Bradyrhizobium sp. WD16: one gene and its partner. The protein of the gene in region 1 interacts with the protein of each later gene in a pairwise test. Links are inferred from orthologs where the notes say so. Each region holds a gene or a part of one and is shown on either strand. Other genes may lie near its edges. The genes, in order: cysE and cysK.

Region 1 (3,132 bases):
GCAGGCAGTTCCCGTCGCATGTCGTTGCTTTCGGTGTCCCGCCGCGCGCGGGCCAACCGCGCCCGTCGTGGCCATCTTCTGCCCATGATCGCCTCAGGCGCGATCGGCGCCCTGGCGATCGCCGCGGTGAGCTATTTGTTATGGCCGACCTGGACGGCGGGCGGGGCCAGCGACCCGACCAGGCTGCCGATCAGCATCGGCGGAACGGTGTTCAACGTGCCGACGGCGTCGATCCGCATGAAAGTGCAGCGCCGCTCCGGGCCGCAGGATCGCGTCGACCTCGATTTCGGCTGGCCCTCGCTGGCGCCGGGCGGGACGCCGAAGCACGTCACCGTCGACCAGATCGACAACCTGCCGACCAACCTCGACGTGATCTTTCTCTCGATCGCCGCTCACGGCAATGCCCTGGCGCCCGAGGAGCGCGCCCGCACGATCTATCCACGCTATCTGGAAACCGGCCGGGCGACGGCGACCGACGATCTCGTCGCGCGCGCCTTCCGCAGCGACACGCCTTATGCAAGCGAGGATCTGTTCGTCGCCACTGCGCCGGCGCTCGTTGTGCGCTGCAGCCGCGACGCCCGCACGCCTGGCATCTGCCTGAGCGAACGCCGCGTCGAGGGCGCAGACCTCACCTTCCGCTTTCCGCGCAGCCTGCTGACCGAGTGGCGCTCGATTGCTGCAGCAATGGACCAGATCTCGGCCGACCTGCACCCGCCGCATTGAGGGCGACGACGCGCCGCCTGCGGCGGCGCGCCCCGCAACTCACACTTCTTCGAGGTCGCTTTCCAGGATCGCGATCTGCACCTGGTAGGAGCGATCGTCGTCCTCGTCGTCGACGAACAGCACACCGACGAATTCCTCACCGATATAGATCTCGGCGGAATCGTCCTTCTTCGGCCGCGGCACCACCCGAATTTTCTGGTTGCTGAACAACCGCTTCAGATAGGCATCGAGCTTCCTGACTTCCTTGACGTCCACGAGTATCTCCAGCGCGAGAGGGAATTGGCAGGGGTTTAGGCAAAACAGCGGCGCACCGCCAGACTGCAGGTGACAAAAAAGCGTGCATGACAGCCCGCCGAAACGAGCTGCACAGCACCGGCACCGCTCACGCGGGCCGTCCGGCGACCGGCGGCGCAGAACTTCCAATCGCGGTTACGCCGGGCCGTCGAAGCCCGCATTGAGCATCTGATTCATGGTGCGCGACGGCTCCGAGCAGCCGGCCGTGCCCACCACCTTGGCCGGCACGCCGGCGACCGTAACGTTGTTCGGCACCGGCTTGACCACCACCGAACCGGCGGCGATGCGCGCGCAATGTCCGACTTCGATATTGCCGAGGATCTTGGCGCCGGCGCCGATCATCACGCCACGCCGCACCTTGGGGTGCCGGTCCTCGTTCTCCTTGCCGGTGCCACCGAGCGTGACACCATGCAGGATCGAAACGTCATCCTCGATCACCGCGGTCTCGCCGACCACGAGACCGGTGGCATGGTCGAGGAAGATGCCGCGACCGATCTTCGCCGCCGGATTGATGTCGGTCTGAAAGACTTCGGACGATCGGCTCTGGACGTAATAGGCAAAATCCTTGCGCCCCTGCTGCAACAGCCAATGGGCGAGACGATGCGCCTGGATGGCGTGAAACCCCTTGAAATAGAGCAAGGGGTCGATGAAGCGCGAGGTCGCGGGATCCCGATCATAGACCGCGACGAGATCGGCGCGGAAGGCATTGCCGAGATCGGGCTCGTCGCGCAGCGCCTCCGAATAGGCCTGACGGATCAGGTCGCCGGACAGGGCCGCGTGGTCGAGCCGCTCGGCGAGACGATGCACCACCGACTGCTCGAGCTTCTCGTGATGAAGCACCGTCGCATAGATGAACGTCGCGAGCTCCGGCTCGCGCCGCACGATATCTTCGGCCTCGTCCCGGATCCGCGTCCAGATCGGATCGACGGTAGAGAGCGTGGGATGCGGGTCCGAATGGGGTTTGGCCATGATCCTGGGTCCGACGAATGGGGTCCAACAGCCTCAACAAGTAGCAAGTTTACCACATAATCCGTCCGGACAAGCCGACAATCCCCCTCCCGGCTGGTCGTCCGTCCGCCAGGATGAGGAAACTGCCTGTCTTTCCGGGTAGTTAAGGCCGTTCGGCGAGGAAATCCCGGACGCCCGACTTGTAGATTTTGTCGCCGACCGCCCGCATGTGGTCGCGGTCGGGAATGTCGAGCACCTTCGAGCCGGGGATGACCTCGGCCAGCGCCTGCGCCGAGCCGGCGACATCGTCGGTGGTGCCGACGGCGATCAGTACCGGCACCTTGATCGCGGCAGCCTCCTCGCGGCTCATCAACCGGCGCGAGCCGCGCAGGCAGGCAGCCAGTGCCCGCCGGTCGGAGCGGGTCTGGTCGGCGAAGGCGCGGAAGGTCCGGCCCATCGGATCGGCAATGGTGGCGGGATCCTCCACCTCGAGGGCGGTGGCGACATTCTCCGAAGGGCCGCCGCCGGCGATGAGGCCCATGCCGATGCCGCCGAGGACCGCCGAGCGTACCCGCTCGGGTACGCTGTAGGCTAGATAGGCGGCGATCCGCCCGCCCATGGAATAGCCCATCAGATCGGCGCACGGCAGGCCGAGATGATCCATCAGGGCGCGCACGTCACCGGCCATGGTGCCGATGTGGTAGAATTCCGGATCGTAAAGCTTGGTGGATTCGCCATGGCCGCGGTTGTCGAGCGCGATGACGCGCCGGCCCGCCTTGGCCAGTTCCGAGACCCAACTGGGATAAACCCAATTGACGTTCTTGGTCGAGGCGAAGCCATGGATCAGGACAATGGGATCGCCCTCGCCTTCGTCGAGATAGGCAATTTCAGCGGCGCCGTTGGTGAAGCTCGGCATCGGACCATCCTGAGCGGGTTTGGAGAACGCCTGCCCTACCCAATCACCGGGGCGGCGGCAAGGCCGCTCCGCGCCTGCCTGACAGCCGCGCGCCGGGCACGGCGCAGTTTGGCTCGCCGCAGCAGGGCTTCGGTGAGACGTTCCGTTGTGGCCTTGATCGAGGCGAGCAACCCGAGCAGCGCGAATGCGGCTCCGAACAGCCAGACGGCGAGGTCGAAGGCTCCCGCAGCGAGCACCAGGGCGCCACGGCC
Region 2 (3,236 bases), 610 kb from region 1 along the record:
CGGCAGAGCGCCGCGGCGCTGGTCGACATCGGCTTCCACGGCTACGCCATCGGCGGGCTTGCCGTCGGCGAGCCGCAGCAGGTGATGCTGGCGATGATCGAGGAGGCGGCTCCGCTGCTGCCGGCCGAGCGGCCGCGCTATCTGATGGGGGTCGGCACGCCCGACGACATCCTGCAATCGGTCGGGCGCGGCGTCGACATGTTCGACTGCGTCATGCCGACCCGCAACGGCCGCCACGGCGTCGCCTTCACCCGCTTCGGCTCGGTCAACCTGCGCAATGCCCGCCACGCCGACGATCCACGGCCGCTCGACGAGGAGAGCCCATGGCCGGCGGCACGGAATTATTCCCGGGCCTATCTCCATCACCTGATCAAGGCCGGGGAGACGCTCGGCGCCATGCTGCTGTCCGAGATCAACATCGCCTATTATCAGAGTCTGACCGCCGGCATGCGCGAGGCGATCGCCGCCGGGCGCTTCGCCGAATTCGCCGAACGCACCCGCGCCGACTGGGCGCGCGGCGATATTGCGCCGCGCTGACCGTTCCCCTTGTCGTGAAACGCCTGATTGTGAAGGCGCGCGAACGGCGACTCTCGCCGTTCCGAAGCGGCGTGGCTGAACGAAGCTGTTCAGTCGCGAGAGTTCTGTCGCGAGTTGCTCAATTGCACCTGAGCCCGAGCGAATGCTCGGTGACAAAGCCGTAGCCGCAGGTTTCACAGCTCCACAGATAGCGAACCATGTTGTCGGGCAGGAAAGCCGAGGCTTCGGCCGCGACCATGGTGTCGGCGCAGACGGCGCAGGTCGGCAGCTCGCGTTCGCGCGGCGCCGGACGGGGCGATCTGGACCACATGACTTCCGACACAACAACTTCAGAGAGTCCCGACATCGGAGCCTCCTGAGATCGAGCAGTTTTGGATTTGCGACGCTCGTGCCCGCTGTGAATTTAGGAAACGGAATACCAGCCTCGACTAAAGTCTACACTGAAATTCTTGACGTTGTCGCAACACAAATGCGGTGCTTTGACGATTTGTGTGCTGCGGCGCATCATCGTCGCAGGCGGTGCGCCGACGTCGCCAGCGCTTAGGGTGTTCCGCTCCGACTTCATTCCGATGTTGCTCCGACATTGCGGTGCCGGGCTCCGCGCTCCGCTCCTCTGGCGTCATCGCACCGCGGCATGTTCTAATGGGACATTGCCTTTTTGGAGATCTCGCATGACCACCTCCGCTCCGTCCCCACACCGTCCTGGCCGCGGCCGCGTCTATTCCAGCATTGCCGACGCCTACGGCGACACGCCCATCGTCCGGTTGAACGCGCTGCCCCAGCGCAACGGAGTGAAGGCGACGATTCTCGCCAAACTGGAATATTTCAATCCAGCCGCCAGCGTGAAGGACCGCATCGGGGCGGCCATGGTCGCCGCCATGGAGAAGGCCGGCGTCATCAAGCCGGACACGGTGCTGGTCGAGCCGACCTCAGGCAATACCGGGATCGCGCTCGCCTTCGTCGCCGCGGCGAAGGGCTACCGCATCAAGCTGGTGATGCCGGAATCGGCGTCGATCGAACGGCGCAAGATGATGGCCTTCCTCGGCGCCGAACTGGTGCTGACGCCGGCCGCCCAGGGAATGAAGGGCGCCATCGCCAAGGCCGAGGAGCTGATCCAGACGACGCCGAACGCCGTGATGCCGCAACAGTTCAAGAACCTCGCCAATCCGGAGGTCCATCGCCGCACCACCGCCGAGGAGATCTGGAACGACACCGAGGGGAAGGTCGACATCGTCGTCGCGGGCGTCGGCACCGGTGGCACCATCACCGGCATCGGCCAGGTGCTCAAGCCGCGCAAGCCGTCGCTGCGCATGGTCGCGGTCGAGCCCGAGGAGAGCCCGGTGCTCTCCGGCGGCCAGCACTCGCCGCACAAGATCCAGGGCATCGGCGCCGGTTTCGTGCCCGACATCCTCGATCGCGCGGTGATCGACGAGATCGTCAAGGTCAACAGCGCGACGGCGATCGAGACCTCCCGGGCCATGGCGCGCAGCGAGGGCATCGCCGGCGGGATCTCGTCCGGGGCGGCCATCGCCGCGGCGCTCGAACTCGGCAAGCGTCCGGAAAACGCCGGCAAGACCATCGTCGCCATCGTGCCTTCCTTCTCGGAGCGCTATCTGTCCACGGCGCTGTTCGAAGACATCTGAGACCAATGAACCTCAGGCACGCCCCGGCCGTATTCCAGTCGCCCGGTCAAAGCCCTACGATATGCACACATCTCCGGATCCTCTTGCGGCGCCTCCCATTTTCTGAATCGATGGTAGTCGCAAGATTCTGGGGAACAGAAATGGAAGGTGGTTTGGGACGGTTCGGCGACCGGCGCCTGGAAAAAGGGGGGCCGGCTTGCTGGCCCGTCTGGTCAGTGTCGGTCAATCCGGCATCAGCGTGCGTCGCGTGGGGGGCAATCGCGCCGGCGAGATGCGCATTACGCGTTTTTTGCGTAACCCGCGTGTGAGACCGGACGAGATGGTCGCGACCGCCCGCGCGCGTACCGCCGGGCTGGTCAGGGGGCGGCACATCCTGGCGATCCAGGACACCACGACCCTGCGCGACGATGGCAAGCAACGCAGTTTGAACCTGCATCCAATGATCGCGGTGGATGCCCATGATGGCGGGCTGCTCGGACTTGTCGATGCGGTGTTCCTTAGCCACGTTGGTGGCAAGAAGCATCTATGCAAAAAGCGGCCCTTCGCCGAAAAAGAGAGTAGCCGCTGGCTCGACGCGACCAATACAGCAGCCAGCCTGGTTGCGTCCGGAGCGGCCTGCGTCACCGTCGTGGCCGACCGGGAAAGCGATATTTATGAGGAATTCGCCTGCCGTCCCATTGAGACCGAACTGCTGATCCGCGCCCATCATGATCGCGTGCTGGAAGACGGAGGCATGCTCTATGAGTGCATGGAGGGTGTCGCTGAACTGGGCCGCGAGACGATCGATCTGCCGGCCAATCCGGGCCGAGCCGCCCGTCAGGCAGTGCTGGCGCTGCGGGCGCGTGATGTCACCCTGAAGCGGCCGAAACGCAACCGCCCCGCCGAGGCGGCCAAACTGCCGAAGACAGTCACTCTCACCTTGGTGGAAGCACGTGAGATCGATCCGCCGGACACCGTGACGCCGGTACATTGGCGGCTGCTGACAACGCACAGGGTGGCGACGCTGGCGCAAGCATTACTGATCACACACTTTTATCGCCAGCGCTGGACCATCGA

The links.
Region 2: the proteins of cysE (region 1) and cysK interact in binary tests that used the Escherichia coli proteins (3 or more experiments, as listed by UniProt). The link is inferred for Bradyrhizobium sp. WD16 from one-to-one orthologs.

Annotation. Positions count from the first base shown.
Region 1 is NZ_CP028908.1:4,023,966-4,027,097, reverse strand. What follows is about bases 70-2,882. They hold cysE (serine O-acetyltransferase), read right to left. Parts: upstream 1,987-2,882; coding sequence 1,153-1,986; downstream 70-1,152. Other genes in these bases: DB459_RS18615 (alpha/beta fold hydrolase), read right to left, coding at 2,129-2,881; DB459_RS18625 (DUF3126 family protein), read right to left, coding at 763-978; DB459_RS18630 (hypothetical protein), read left to right, coding at 70-723. Outside these bases: more of DB459_RS18630, read left to right, coding at 19-69; DB459_RS18610 (hypothetical protein), read right to left, coding at 2,917-3,132.
Region 2 is NZ_CP028908.1:4,634,002-4,637,237, forward strand. The notes cover bases 278-3,194. They hold cysK (cysteine synthase A), read left to right. Parts: upstream 278-1,208; coding sequence 1,209-2,180; downstream 2,181-3,194. Other genes in these bases: tgt (tRNA guanosine(34) transglycosylase Tgt), read left to right, coding at 278-537; DB459_RS21445 (hypothetical protein), read right to left, coding at 656-883; DB459_RS21455 (IS4 family transposase), read left to right, coding at 2,377-3,194. Outside these bases: more of tgt, read left to right, coding at 1-277; more of DB459_RS21455, read left to right, coding at 3,195-3,236.